Linked DNA regions of Aquibium oceanicum. The protein of the gene in region 2 interacts with the protein of the main gene of each other region in a pairwise test. Links are inferred from orthologs where the notes say so. Each region holds a gene or a part of one and is shown on either strand. Other genes may lie near its edges.

Evidence for each region. Proteins that work in one complex are often made in the same cells at the same time.
Region 1: the proteins of BSQ44_RS09115 (region 2) and BSQ44_RS11870 interact in binary tests that used the Escherichia coli proteins (3 or more experiments, as listed by UniProt). The link is inferred for Aquibium oceanicum from one-to-one orthologs.

Annotation. Positions count from the first base shown.
Region 1 is NZ_CP018171.1:2,402,580-2,408,113, reverse strand. The notes cover bases 2,693-5,534. They hold BSQ44_RS11870 (cysteine desulfurase), read right to left. Parts: upstream 4,811-5,534; coding sequence 3,575-4,810; downstream 2,693-3,574. Other genes in these bases: sufD (Fe-S cluster assembly protein SufD), read right to left, coding at 4,859-5,534; BSQ44_RS11875 (SUF system Fe-S cluster assembly protein), read right to left, coding at 3,177-3,569; BSQ44_RS11880 (class I SAM-dependent methyltransferase), read left to right, coding at 2,693-3,154. Outside these bases: BSQ44_RS11895 (DUF982 domain-containing protein), read left to right, coding at 185-433; map (type I methionyl aminopeptidase), read left to right, coding at 655-1,482; RadC family protein, read left to right, coding at 1,519-2,286; more of BSQ44_RS11880, read left to right, coding at 2,429-2,692. UniProt on the Escherichia coli protein: Cysteine desulfurases mobilize the sulfur from L-cysteine to yield L-alanine, an essential step in sulfur metabolism for biosynthesis of a variety of sulfur-containing biomolecules.
Region 2 is NZ_CP018171.1:1,833,139-1,841,248, forward strand. Bases 1,072-3,797 are described here. They hold BSQ44_RS09115 (SufE family protein), read right to left. Parts: upstream 2,786-3,797; coding sequence 2,357-2,785; downstream 1,072-2,356. Other genes in these bases: BSQ44_RS09105 (helix-turn-helix domain-containing protein), read left to right, coding at 1,105-1,548; BSQ44_RS09110 (DUF6456 domain-containing protein), read left to right, coding at 1,549-2,352; BSQ44_RS09120 (DUF5330 domain-containing protein), read right to left, coding at 2,914-3,225; BSQ44_RS09125 (sensor histidine kinase), read left to right, coding at 3,671-3,797. Also shown: BSQ44_RS09095 (Ros/MucR family transcriptional regulator), read left to right, coding at 1-415; BSQ44_RS27270 (hypothetical protein), read right to left, coding at 505-888; more of BSQ44_RS09125, read left to right, coding at 3,798-5,461; BSQ44_RS09130 (peptidoglycan-binding domain-containing protein), read left to right, coding at 5,436-6,284; BSQ44_RS09135 (DUF1491 family protein), read left to right, coding at 6,293-6,637; BSQ44_RS09140 (hypothetical protein), read right to left, coding at 6,624-7,628; BSQ44_RS09145 (hypothetical protein), read left to right, coding at 7,834-8,025; BSQ44_RS09150 (DUF1013 domain-containing protein), read right to left, coding at 8,072-8,110. UniProt on the Escherichia coli protein: Participates in cysteine desulfuration mediated by SufS. Cysteine desulfuration mobilizes sulfur from L-cysteine to yield L-alanine and constitutes an essential step in sulfur metabolism for biosynthesis of a variety of sulfur-containing biomolecules.

The DNA of each region.
Region 1 (5,534 bases), 570 kb from region 2 along the record:
CCGTCGTGAATTCGCTATCCACGCCTCGGACGACCCGATCTGCCTCGGCATTCCTTAGTGCGACGCGGCCGGATCCGGTGCCTTCCGGTTTCCGCCATTCGAACCCGTCGAAAACCTCCTGGCGGATGGAACCGAGTTCCCCGTTAAGCATTCTTAAAGCCAGACAGTCGAGCGGAGCAGGCCCATGCATTCGAGAACCCAGTTTCCCAAGCCGATATGGTTGAGCAAGGGCCTCCACGGCCCCGTCGTGGAAGTCGACACCGCCGAGCGCGCCGCCGAACTTCTCGAAACCTGGCCGAACGGCCGCGGCAAATGGTACATAGCCGCCTCGCGCGCCTGCCGCGCCGCGAGCAGCGGCAAGGCCTCCCCGGTCATGGCCCGCGAAATGTTCGTTCAGGCCGCCCTGGAAGCCCAGCTTCCGATGGCTCAGTAGAATAACTTCACCGACTTCCAGTCGGCCGGCCTTTTGGATCTGACGGATCCTGAGGCCGGCTTTTTTTTGCTCCGATAGTCGACCGACCCCTCCGCGGCGTGCCGGCCTCCTCGCCGTTTCGCACCTGCGCACTTGATGCGCGGCCGCATCGATGCCAAATCTCCCGAACACATCTCGCCTCCGTCCGGCTTCGCGCCGGCAGAGGATCACTGGACGGAACAATGGTCACCTATCAGGAAGCCGCCACCGCGCCGTTGAAGAACACGGGGCAGATCAGGCTCTACGACGAGGACGCGTTCGCCGGCATGCGCAAGGCCTGCCAGTTGACGGCGCGCGCGCTCGACGAACTCGCCGCGATGGTGCAGCCCGGCACGACGACCGAAGAGATCGACCGGTTCGTCTTCCAGTTCGGCATGGACCACGGCGCGATCCCGGCGACGCTCAACTATCGCGGCTACACGAAGTCGTCCTGCACGTCGATCAACCACGTCGTGTGCCACGGCATCCCGGATGCCAAGCCGCTGCGCGAGGGCGACATCGTCAACATCGACGTCACCTACATCCTCGACGGCTGGCACGGCGATTCCTCGCGCATGTATCCGGTGGGAAGGATCAAGCGCGCGGCCGAGCGGCTGCTCGAGGTCACCCACGAATCGATGATGCGCGGCATCGCCGCCGTCGAGCCCGGCGAGCGGACCGGCGCGATTGGCGCCGCCATTCAGTCCTATGCCGAGGCCGAGCGGTGCTCGGTTGTGCGCGACTTCTGCGGCCACGGTGTGGGGCTTCTCTTCCACGACGCGCCCAACATCCTTCACTACGGCAGCCGCAACGAGGGCGTGGAGATGCGCCCCGGCATGATCTTCACCATTGAGCCGATGATCAATCTCGGCCGTCCGCACGTGAAGGTGCTGTCCGACGGCTGGACCGCCGTGACGCGCGACCGGTCGCTCTCGGCCCAGTACGAGCACACGGTGGGCGTCACCGATACCGGCTGCGAAATCTTCACGCTGTCGCCGGGAGGGCTCGACCGGCCCGGTCTGCCGAACTAGTCTCCACGCACAACCGGGCGGCGAAACGTCCGGATCATGCGTGGGGGCGGCATGTCGGGAGAAGACGAGGACGAGCGCGGGTTCTTCGCCGAGCGACCGGCTAGAACGCCATCCAGAACCGAAGCGCAGAGCATTCCGCACTACGCGGGCCATCGCCAACGTCTTCGCGAGCGCTTCCTGAAGGGTGGCGCGGATTCGCTCGCCGACTACGAACTACTCGAACTTCTGCTCTTCCGGTCCATTCCGCGCGCCGACACCAAGCCGGTGGCCAAGGCGCTGATCGCGCGGTTCGGATCGTTCGCCGAGGTTCTTGGCGCGCCGATCCACCTCCTGACCGAAACCAAGGGCGTCGGCAGTTCCGTGGCCTTCGAGATCAAGCTGGCCGCGACCGCCGCCGAGCGCATGCTGAAGAGCAGCATCCGCGGCAGGCAGGTCCTTTCATCCTGGGGTTCGGTGCTCGACTATTGCCGTACGGCGATGGCGTTCGAGCCGCGCGAGCAGTTCCGCATCCTCTTCCTCGACAAGAAAAACGCACTGATCGCGGATGAAGTGCAGCAGACCGGGACAGTGGACCACACTCCGGTCTACCCCCGCGAGGTGGTGCGGCGCGCGCTGGAGCTGTCGGCCACGGCGATCATCCTGGTGCACAACCACCCATCCGGCGACCCCACCCCTTCCCGCGCGGACATCGAGATGACGAAGACGATCATCGATTCCGCCAAGCCGCTCGGCATTTCGGTGCACGACCACATCATCATCGGCAAGAGCGGCCATGCCAGCTTGAAGGGCTTGCAGCTCATCTGAGCGGCGGCATCCTGCCCCGCCGAAGAGACAACAATTTGATTACAATTCTAATAAAACCCCAACATTAACGCTATTCTAACCTTTTGGTAACCTTACCAGCCCGAATTGAGTTAACGTTCGGTTAATAGATAAGGGGACCGACATGCCGCACGCGACAATTTCCGACCAAGCCTTCCTCGCGCCTGTGAAGGCCGATCCGTACCGAAACACGAACAGCCTCGAGTTCGGCTTTCGCGCCAAGCGCTTCCGGCAGGTCCAGCGCCTGATCGAGTCGATCCTCAGCGAGCGGGGCACGGCCGATATCCTCGACCTCGGCGGCACGGAGACCTACTGGAAGATCGGCGAGGATTTCATCAAGGCCAACCGCCACCGGCTCCGCTTCACCATCGTCAACACCGAGGACCAGCAGGTCGAGCAGCAGGACGTCTTCGCCTTCCACAAGGACAGCGCGACCAACCCGACCCTCCTCGACGGCAAGCGGTTCGACCTCGTGCACTCAAATTCCGTCGTCGAGCACGTCGGAAGCTGGATGGACATGGAGGATTTCGCCGCCAACACCCGTCGCCTCGCGCCGCGCTACTACATGCAGACGCCGAATTTCTGGTTTCCCTACGAGCCGCACTTCCGCACGCCGGGCTTCCAGTACCTGCCGGTTGCCGTGCGCGAACGCCTCATCATGCGCTATTCGCTGGGCTTTTTCAGGCGGATCGGAACGATCGAGGAAGCGCGCGACATCATCTACCACCATCACCTGTTGTCGACGCGGGAGATCCGAAAGCTCTTCCCGGACGCGAAGGTGAGCCACGAGAAGGTCGCGGGGCTGAACAAGTCGATCATCGCGATAAGGGACATTCCGGCGGGCCGCTGAGGCCCCGAAGCGGGAGGCGCCGTCAGTACCAGCCGACGGCGACCTGCGCTTCTTCGGACATGCGATCCGGGGTCCATGGTGGGTCGAACACCATCGACACATCGACGCCCGAGACGCCTTCGACTGCACCGACGGCGTTTTCCACCCAGCCCGGCATCTCGCCGGCCACCGGGCAGCCGGGGGCGGTGAGCGTCATGTCGATCTTGACCGACCGATCGTCCTCGATGTCGATCTTGTAGATCAGGCCGAGCTCGTAGATGTCCGATGGTATTTCCGGATCATAGACGGTCTTGAGCGCGCTCACGATGTCGTCGGTGAGACGTGCCAGTTCGTCCGGCGGAATGACCGACGAAGCCTCGATTGAATCCGCGGGAGCATTCGCGGTCTCGTCGTTGTGAACAGTGTCATCACTCATGGTCTTCACCCGAAAAACGTTCGCGCCTTCTCCAGCGCCTCGGCCAGGACGTCGATCTCGGCCTTCGTATTGTACATGCCGAAGGAAGCCCTGCATGTGGAGGTGACGCCGAAGCGTTTCAACAGCGGCTGGGCGCAGTGTGTGCCCGCCCGCACGGCGACGCCGGAGCGATCGATGACCATCGAAACGTCGTGGGCGTGGATGCCTTCGAGTTCGAAGGAGGTTATGGCGCCCTTGTCCGGCGCGTTGCCGAAGATGCGCAACGAATTGATGCCGCGCAGGCGTTCGTGCGCATAGTCGCGCAGCGTCGCCTCGTGCGCGGCAATGTTTTCCCGCCCGACCGCCTCCATGTATTCGAGCGCCGCGCCCAAACCGATCGCCTGGACGATCGGCGGCGTACCGGCTTCGAAGCGGTGCGGGGGATGATTGTAGGTGACGTTGTCCATCGACACGTCCTCGATCATCTCGCCGCCGCCTTGGAAGGGACGCGTCGCCTCCAGCATCTCCATCCGGCCATAGAGGATGCCGATGCCGGACGGCCCGTAGACCTTGTGCCCGGTGAAGACGTAGAAGTCGCAGCCGAGGTCCTGCACGTCGACCGGCAGATGCACGGCGCCCTGGCTGCCGTCGACCAGCACCTTGATGCCGCGCTCATGCGCGATGCGGCAGATCTCCCGGATCGGCGTCACGGTCCCGAGCGCATTCGACATGTGCGTGATCGCGACGAGCTTCGTGCGCTCCGTCAGGCACTTCTCGAATTCCTCGATATGGAAGACGCCCTCGTCGTCCACCGGAGCCCAGACGAGCTTCGCGCCCTGCCGCTCGCGGATGAAATGCCAGGGCACGATGTTGGAATGGTGCTCCATGATGGAGAGCACGATCTCGTCGCCCTCGCCAATGTTCGGCATGCCCCAGCCATAGGCGATCGTGTTGATCGCCTCGGTGGCGTTCTTGGTGAAGACGATCTCGTCGACGCTGGCGGCATTGAGGAAGCGCCGAACCGTCTCGCGTGACTTCTCGTAGGCGTCGGTCGCGGCATTCGACAGGAAGTGCAGCCCGCGGTGCACGTTGGCGTATTCGCTGGAATAGGCGTTCGTGATCGCGTCTATGACCGACTGCGGCTTCTGCGCCGAGGCGCCATTGTCGAGATAGACCAGCGGCTTACCGTAGACCTCGCGCGACAGGATCGGGAAGTCGCGGCGGATCGCCTCGACGTCGTAAGGGGGCGTCATCTGGTCCATGGCGAGACCTCTCCGCCGTCGCTACGGTCTGCGCGCCCGGCCATCATCTCACCCATGCGCCGCGAACCAGCCGTCGAGCCTCGCCTCGAGTGCGGCCACCGTCGCCTCGTCGTCCAGTTCCTCGATGATCTCGGCTACGAAAGCCTTGACCAGAAGTCCGCGCGCTTCCTTCTCCGGAACGCCGCGCGCCATCAGGTAGAACAGGTGGTCGCGGTCGATTTCCGTCACCGTGGCGCCATGGCCGCAGGCGACGTCGTCGGCGAAGATCTCGAGTTCCGGCTTGGCCGAGAACTCGCCGTCGTCGGACAAGAGAAGCGTGTTGCACGACATCTTGGCATCGGTCTTCTGCGCCTCGCGATCGACGCGGATCTGGCCCTGGAAGACGCCGCGGGCCCGCCCGGTCACCACGTTGCGAATGACCTCGGTTGAGGTCGTGGAGGGTGCGGAATGATCGAGCACCATGGTCACGTCGGTGTGGCTGTCGCCCGAAAGCAGGTTCACGCCGCGCAGGCGGAACTCGGCATCCTCTTCCTTCGCGTCGACCCTGATCTCCTGGCGCACCAGCTTGCCGCCGGAGTTCATAACGAACAGCGTCAGCTTGGCGCTCTTGCCGATCCAGGCGTTGAACTGCCCGAGATGCGTGGCACCCTCGGGCTGCTCCTGCAGGATGATCCAGACGATCTCGGCGCCCTCCCCCACCACAAGGTGGCTGACGGAGGAAACA
Region 2 (8,110 bases):
CGAGACCAGTGCAATGAGCGGTAACATGCTCATCGAACTTACTGCCGACGTCGTTGCTGCCTATGTGAGCAACAATCCCGTTCCCGCCGGAGAACTCCCGAACCTGATCGCCGATATCCACAGCGCGCTTGGCCGCGTGGGTACCGGAACTGAACAGGTGCCGGCGGAGAAGCCTAAGCCGGCAGTCAGCCCGAAGAAGTCTATTCACGACGACTACATCGTGTGCCTCGAAGACGGCAAGAAGTTCAAGTCGCTGAAGCGTCATCTCATGACCCACTACGGACTGACGCCCGACCAGTACCGCGAGAAGTGGGGCCTCGATGCCAGCTACCCGATGGTGGCGCCGAACTATGCGGCGGCCCGCTCGCAACTCGCCAAGAAGATGGGTCTCGGTCGCAAGCGCAAGACGCGCTAATCTGCCGATCATCACTTCACGTTTCAAGACGGCGTCTTCGGGCGCCGTTTTTCGTTTTTGAGGTCTCTGGTTTCGCTTTTCGGAAAGGCTCACCGCGAGGCAACCGGGCCACTCGCCAACAGCGCGCGCCGTCCCCGCCGGTGGGAAGAATGGCCGTTCGCCTTTACTCCCTCGGATGGAACTTCATCGGGGGCTTTGGGAAAGCCGGCGTCGATGAAGGCGAGCGCCTGTTTCAGGGCGATGTGGCGGTTGAGGTCGTAGCTCCAGTGCCGGGCACCGCCGCGCAGCCGCTCCCTTTCGAGCAGACGCTGCACCCGCTTGCGGATCGCCACCTTGTCCTTTCCTTCCGCGCCCATGGCTGCCGGCAGGTCTATGCCCGTCGCGAGAAAGAACGCCGCAGATGCCCTGGCAAAGATGGTCTCTCGGGCGCGGGCGGCCTTGAACGACTGCGCTTCCGTGGCGATGACCGGCATTGGTTTGCTCCCGAGCGATGAACGACGGTCGCAAGCATGCCCGCAGACGATCGGGCGGGGAGAGAATCGGCCGCATTGACGAAGGATTTTTCAGGAAAGCATAAGAATTTCAGGCGCTTCGGGGTAGCGCGGGAGTTTTTGTGTTGCTATTTTGTTCACACCTTCCCCTAGTCTCGCTATAAGAGGAACATATTCCTATAACGAGAGGGAAGCGCCGTGCCGTCCAGTACCGCCTGCCAGATCGTCAGAGAAGACCGGCAATCGTCATTGCCCGACATGGAAAGGGACAGGTCCGGATGCGGCTCCGCGAATGATGATCCGGAGCCTTCGCGCTCCGCGCTGGAACGCAACGTGCGCATCTGCGACTGCATGATCGACATCGCCGCCGCCCTCTTCAACGTCAGCGGACGCGAGCTGCGGCAGCCCGGACGCACATGCACCAGCGTCGCTCGGGTGCGCCAGATTGCCATGTACGTCACGCATGTCGTCATGGGGATGACGATGAGCGAGGTGGGGCGCGGCTTCGGCCGCGACCGCACCACCGTGCTGCACGCGTGCCATCTCATCGAGGACATGCGCGACGACGCCGATTTCGACGCGCTCGTCGTCACGACGGAAAAAGTGGCGCGCGCCGCGCTCAGGGGAATGGAGCGCATCTGAATGGCAGGCCAACGCGAAAAGGAGGACATCCGTGTCCTGCGTCTTCTTTCCTTCGGACCGGCCGGCGTGGAAGAGTGTGGCCGCGCCGACAGGGTGATGCTGGTGTCGCGGCGGCTCGGGACAATTTCGGTGAGCCGGGTCTCGTTCGACGGACTGGTTCGGCGGTCGCTCGTGGCGGCCACGGACGGTGTCGCGGGTCTCACGCCGGCGGGGCGGGCGGCTTTCGCCCGCATGCGCGACCGGAACTGTCTCTCGCAGCATGTGGAGATCGGCACGATGCCGGTCGAGCTACCCGAAGGACGGCGGGAGGCGGTGGCGAACCTTTCCGAATCTCCGCTTGCCCAACTCGCCCGCCGCAAGTCGAAGGACGGCAGGCCCTTTCTCGATCCAAGGGAGTTCCGGGCAGGAGAGCGCCTGCGCGCGGACTATACGCGCGGCCAGCTTCTTCCGCGGCTGGGCGCCAACTGGAGCGCGGCCGGCAGCTCCGGGCGGCCCATTGGGACGCCGGGCGCGAGCGCGGAACTGACGGACGGCGCGGTTGCCGCCCGCCAGCGCGTCAATGCGGCTCTGGCGGCCGTCGGCCCCGAGCTTGGCGGTCTTCTGGTGGACGTCTGCTGCTTTCTCAAAGGCCTGGAGACGGTGGAGATCGAGCGAGCCTGGCCGGCAAGATCGGCGAAGGTGGTCCTCAGGACCGCTCTGGCCGCGCTTGCGCGCCACTACGAGCCGGAGCGCCGGAAGACACCGGGAGGAAGCATCCTCCACTGGGGCTCGGAAGGATACCGCGCACAGATCGGCGAAAGCTGACCGATCAGGCGCTCTCGCTCAGCGCCGCCTGGGCGTCGCGGCGGATGCGATTGACCATCGAGCGCAGGCCGTTGGAACGCTGCGGGGTAAGATGCTCGTCGAGCCCGAGCCTGGCGAGCACCGCATCCGCATCCGTCGTCACGATCTCGCTGGCGCGGCGCCCGGAGTAGAGCGCGAGCATGAGCGCTACGAGCCCACGCACGATATGTGCGTCCGAATCGCCCGCGAATTCGATCTCCGGGTCGTCGCCATCGCCGACGCTGGTGGTCAGCCAAACCTGGCTGACGCAGCCCGGCACCTTGTTGACGTCGTTCTTTTCTGACTCGGGGAAGTGCGGGAGGTCGCGGCCGAGATCGATGACATAGCGGTAGCGGTCCTCCCAGTCGTCCAGGAAGGCAAAGTCGTCGATGATGGAGTCGATATCGGCAGTCATTCGGGTGGCGCCTCTCTGAATCCCCATATAGGGGCCGGATGTGCCCGAGTCACCGCCCGAAGCCGGTTAACTCGCGGGAAAGGCTCGCGGCATCGAAGGGAGGCTCGGTGTCAGCCCGGCGGTCCCCGTCACTCGGCCGGGACGCCACCGGTCGTGATCGTCTCGTCCGGCTCTTCCACCTGGGTGTCGAGGAACTCGTAGGCGATGCGCGCGCCCTCGCGGGCGCGAATGCCGATCGAGTGGAATGCCGCCCGCCCGGTCTCGCAGACTTCCGGCCGGCGTTCGCACATTCCGCTCAGATCGCCGACCGCCTCGCGCGCGGCGTTGAGGGCCTCGAATGCGCCGACGGCTTCGGAACTGCCATCGGCGTCCTGCGGCGACAGCGGCAGGACCAGCAGCACCAGCGAGAACCAGAAGATTGTCCGGATCAGAAATCCCATTTCTATGCCCTGTCGTCCGATCTCCGATGAGATGGCAGATTAGCCATTGCGCTCTTCTTGCACGGCCGGCCCAACACCCGATTGCGTCAGACGGCGAAGTTTTCGTCAAATTGGAAGCGGTTTTGAATGGCTTGGGTTCGAATCGAATTCGAGACGAGTTCGAGCGATCCCGGAGATTTTTGGCTAACCACCTATATCGCTGATCCACAACGGATTGCTGCCGCGCCGGCCGGCGGGGGCAGCCCGGAAGCGGCGCGCGCGGAGCGGGTTTTCGCTAAGCGCGCATTAACCATCCGGTGAACTGATAGCCGTTCGCGGGCCTTCGGAAGGTCATTTCGGCACAATGGCCGCTCCCCTGCGGGCCGCCTTATTCATTCATTAAACCGGCGATGAGAGTTTCGGCGAGAATAAAGATCCGTTGAACGGACGTCAGTGAGTGCGTGAATTGAGTAGGCTCCCCGCAGCAGCAAGCGAAGGATTTTCCGGTCTCGCCGAAGCTTGCGGGAGACTGGTACACCCTTCCGTAACGGACACTTCCGAGCGCGGCAGGCAACGCCGCCTGCTCGGCGTGGCGCTGGCCGGCCCGTTCCTGGTCTCGGCCGCCTTCGCACAGGTGCTGGCGCCGGTGGCGGGCGTTCCGGTCGCGCTTGCCGCGATCTGCATGTGTTTCGTGATCGGATGGACAGTCGCCGTCGCGGTCGCCCAGAGCGGGTCGCGCAGCGTCGCCGGGCCAGCCTTGCTCGTCGCCGCGGTCGCGCCGCTGGCGCTGCTGGTTCCCCTGGCTGGGGGACCTTCCTCGCCCTTGTTCCTGTCATTCGTGCCGCTGCTCCTCGAACCGGTATTCGTCGCCCGCACCCGCTTCGCGCTGGTCGGCGGTGCCCTGGCGGCGGCGGCTGCGATAATCATGGGTGTGTTGCTCCCGCTCATCCACGGCATGGCCGTCGACGCGCCCGCGGCCTGGTTCTGGCTCGTTCCGCTGGCCTATGCGGGAACCCTGTGGCTGCGACGCGCGGCATTCCTGCCGGAGGTCGAGGCTGCGTCGCCGCGAACGACGTCGTTCCTGGCGGACCGCTATCCGGCGGTGACGATGCGCCTGTCGCCGAACGGCGAGGTATCGGAATGCTCCGCGCAGGCGCATTCCGTGCTGACGCTCGATCCGCAGTTCCTGCTGGGCGCCGGTCTCCTCGACCGGGTCCATGTCGCGGACCGCATCGCCTATCTGGCGGCGGTTGCCGACATGCGCGAAGGCGCGGCGTACCGGAGCGTGGAATTGCGCCTGCGGCTGCCGGCGGACGCCGACAGCCAGCCGGGACACGGCTATCGGCCTTTCGTGCTCGAGTTCGTCAGCGACGAGGTTGGCGAGGACGGATTTGCCGTGATCCTTCGCGAGAACACCACGGTGGCGCGTCTTCGCGAGGAACTGGACGCGGCGCGCGGTTGCGCGGAGACGGAGAAGATCCGGTTCCTGGCGACCGTCAGCCATGAACTGCGCACGCCGCTGAACACGATCATCGGCTTTTCAGACATGCTTCTGTGCGGGATGGCAGGTCCTTTCGGCAACGAGCGCCAGCGCGAATATACCGGGCTTGTGCGCGAATCGGGCGAGCATCTGCTGGCGGTGGTCAACGCTATCCTCGACGTCGCCAAGCTCGAGTCGGGGACCTATCCGATCGTTCGCGAGCATTTCCGCATGCTGGAGGCCGTCGAGACCAGCAAGGCGATCATGAGCTACCAGGCGGCGGCGAAGGGTGTCGAACTCGAGTGCCGCGTCGACGAGACGGTCGGCGAAGTGCACGCTGACAAGCGCGCGTTGCAGCAGATCCTGATCAATCTTCTCTCGAATGCGGTGAAGTTCACGCCTGCGGGGGGGACCGTGACGGTCAAGGTGGAACGGCAGGCCGAAGGCGTCAGGCTGTCAGTGAGCGATACCGGCATCGGCATCGCCGAGGAAGACCTGCCGAGGATCGGCAAGCCATTCGTTCAGGTTCTCAACGACTACACCAGACAGTATGAGGGGACGGGTCTCGGACTGTCCCTCGTGCGCGGGCTGGTGGAACTGCATGGCGGCTCGATGGCCGTCGAGAGCGCGCCGGGAATGGGGACGTCCGTAGAGATCACGATACCTTTCGAAGACTGCACAGGTTCCAAAGACAGACACGATGCCGAAATCCTCACCATCTCGCCGTCCGGCAAACCGCGGAGGAAAGCCAATGAAGCATTCCGTCAGTCGGCGTGAAATCGACCGCCGCCAGCCCGGCCTCATCGGGACCGTGGCGGCGGCGTCGGGCACGGCCATCGTGGAGAATCCGGTGCTCGTCGGAAGCTCGACGGCATTCCTTGTGGTGCTGTTCTACGTTTCCGCGAATGCGCTGTGGTACCAGCCATTCCCGCATCCCGAGCCGCTGCTCCAGACCCGCTTCGTCGTCGAACACCCGGAAGCGGAGGCTGTTCCGCAACCCCCGGCCGCTCGCCCCGCGCCGCCCCGGGATGTGACGAACTCGGTCCGGGCGCAGCCGGAGGAGGCGGTAGCGGGAGTATCCCCCGCCGAGCCGTCCGCGACCCAGAGAACGCTTGCCCGGATCCAGTCGACCTTGCAGGAACTGAAGTTCTATTCGGGCGAAATCGACGGGCTTTCCGGCCCCAAAACCCGGCAGGCGATCTCCGATTACCAGAAGACGGTCGGGCTCCCCGTCACCGGCGAAGTCAGCGACGAGCTTCTGGCGGCGCTCGACGGCGGCGCGGGGCCGTCCGCCACCTCGGTGCCGATCCCGGACGGAGTCCCCGTTCCCGAGCCGCGCCGCGACGTCGTCGCCTCCATCCGTTCGGACGAACCGAACCGCTCCGACGCACCGGGGGCCGCCCTCGACCAGACGCAGATCGTCAAGATCCAGGCGGGCTTGAGAGCTTTCGGCAACGAAGGCATCGAGATCGACGGCGTCATGGGTGAAAAGACCCGCACCGCCGTGCGTGAATTCCAGTCGCTGTTCGGGCTTCCCGTTAACGGGCAGCCGGATGCTAGGCTCCTGGAAAAGATGACGGAAATCGGATTGACGAACTGAGGCCCGGAATGCGGGTCACGTCGGATTTCTTCGTCTCGTCCCTCATTCGCCGCGTCTTCGGCGAGGGCGGCTTCGCCGCAGTGATGCGCAAGGGCGCCGCTGAGGCGGGGGCGGTCTTCATCGTGATCCGGGGAAGGGAAGGGGATTCCACCCTTCTCGGCCCGGCCCCGCAGAGCGGCTACGACGAGAAGCGGCCCGGTGGCCGACAGTTCGTCGTGCTGGAAGAGAAGCTCGAGGAAGATGGCCTGAGTGCGCGGATCACGCGCGAGGCGCGGTTCGATCCGGACGTCTGGTTCGTGGAACTCGACACGCCCCGTCTGCCCGAAGACCTCGTGGATATCATGAAGCCTTGAGGCCGCCGGTAACCCGGATGAAAGGCACGACCTCGCCTTGGGGGGACGGGCGAGCGTCCTGCGCGGGCTTCCATTCCCCGACCTTTCGATCGGCGGCTCGGATGCGCAGCGACCGGTAGCGGTCGGCGAAGGAACGGATCTCCTCGACGCTCCGGAAGCGATCCGGACAGGCCGCGCACACGAGAAGGAAGGCTTCCTCCTCGGAGAGGCCGATATGGCGGAAAGCCGCGATCAGATCGTCGTAGTCGCGCGAGTTGACGATGGTCTGCGCGGTCGGATAATCGATACCGAGGGTATCGGCCAGCGCGCTCTGGAAGAATGCTGCATTGCCGGAGAGCACGTTGGCCTTGAGCCGCTCATAGTCGCGGGCGGCCATGGTGAAGCCGCGCTGGACGGGGCCGAGCCGCGCGCTCTTGCCGGCGGACGATCCGGCCATGATATGGCGAAGGCGCTTGCGGACTTCCTCGACGACTTCCTCGCGGAAGGGCGAGGGAAAATCGGGCTCGATGGCATTCGGCGACGGCTCCCCGGCCGGCGACCTGTCTTGCGTCTGCATCACGGGCAAAGCCGGTTGCGTGCCGGCATCGCCGAGCTTGCCAGCAAGAGCCGCGATTGCCGGGTGAAGACGCGGCCGGCGCAACATCGCCGCCGCGTGACGCGCGCCCATCTTCCCAATGATTCGCACGAGGTGCCCGTTGTCGAGCAGGGGCGAGCGGATGAGCAGGGGAGCGCAGATGTCGACCGGCTCCTCGCAGAGGCGCAGGACAAGGTCGATCGGGGCATAGCGCGAATCGGACAATGCCGCCGAGACGTAGCGCTTTGCATCGACGGGCACGCGGTCGAGGAGCGGGAGGACCAGTTGGCCGAGCTGGGTGATTTCGCGACGGGTCGGGCGGGTCAGGGAGCAGAAGGCCGATACAGCCGCCCGCACCAAGCGTTCAGACTTACCGCTGCCGTTGCGGTTCGCGACCTGCCGGAATTCCGCTGACATACCCTGTGCACACTCGACTCGTTACCTGGGCGCAACACGATCGCACACGATATTCGCGGACCGCGCTGGAAACACAGTGACGCCCTTCCAACTGGAAAAACTAGCAGCAATTCGTTAGCGAGCTGTTAACCTTACGCCGTGCAGAGTTGGCATCAGAGCGTTTACGTAAGCGTGCTCGAGTGCATCGATGGAGATTGCCGGAGCCATGACACACGTAGTGCCATTCACACCGCGTACCGCGGCGCCGTCGGACGGCCGGACGACCGGCGGTCCCGCGACGATCATCATCTTCCCGGGCGTCCGCTACGAGCGAAAGCACAGCGGCGCCCAGCCGGACGCACGTTCGGCGCGGAAGGACGGCCTGCCGATTCAGACCTCAGGCCACAAGGCGACCTGAGCGAGGGCGAGCCGCGGGTTAGCGGGCATCGGACGGACTGTCCGTCCTATTCCTCGTCCTCGTCGTGCTTTCCCTTGAGCGAGGA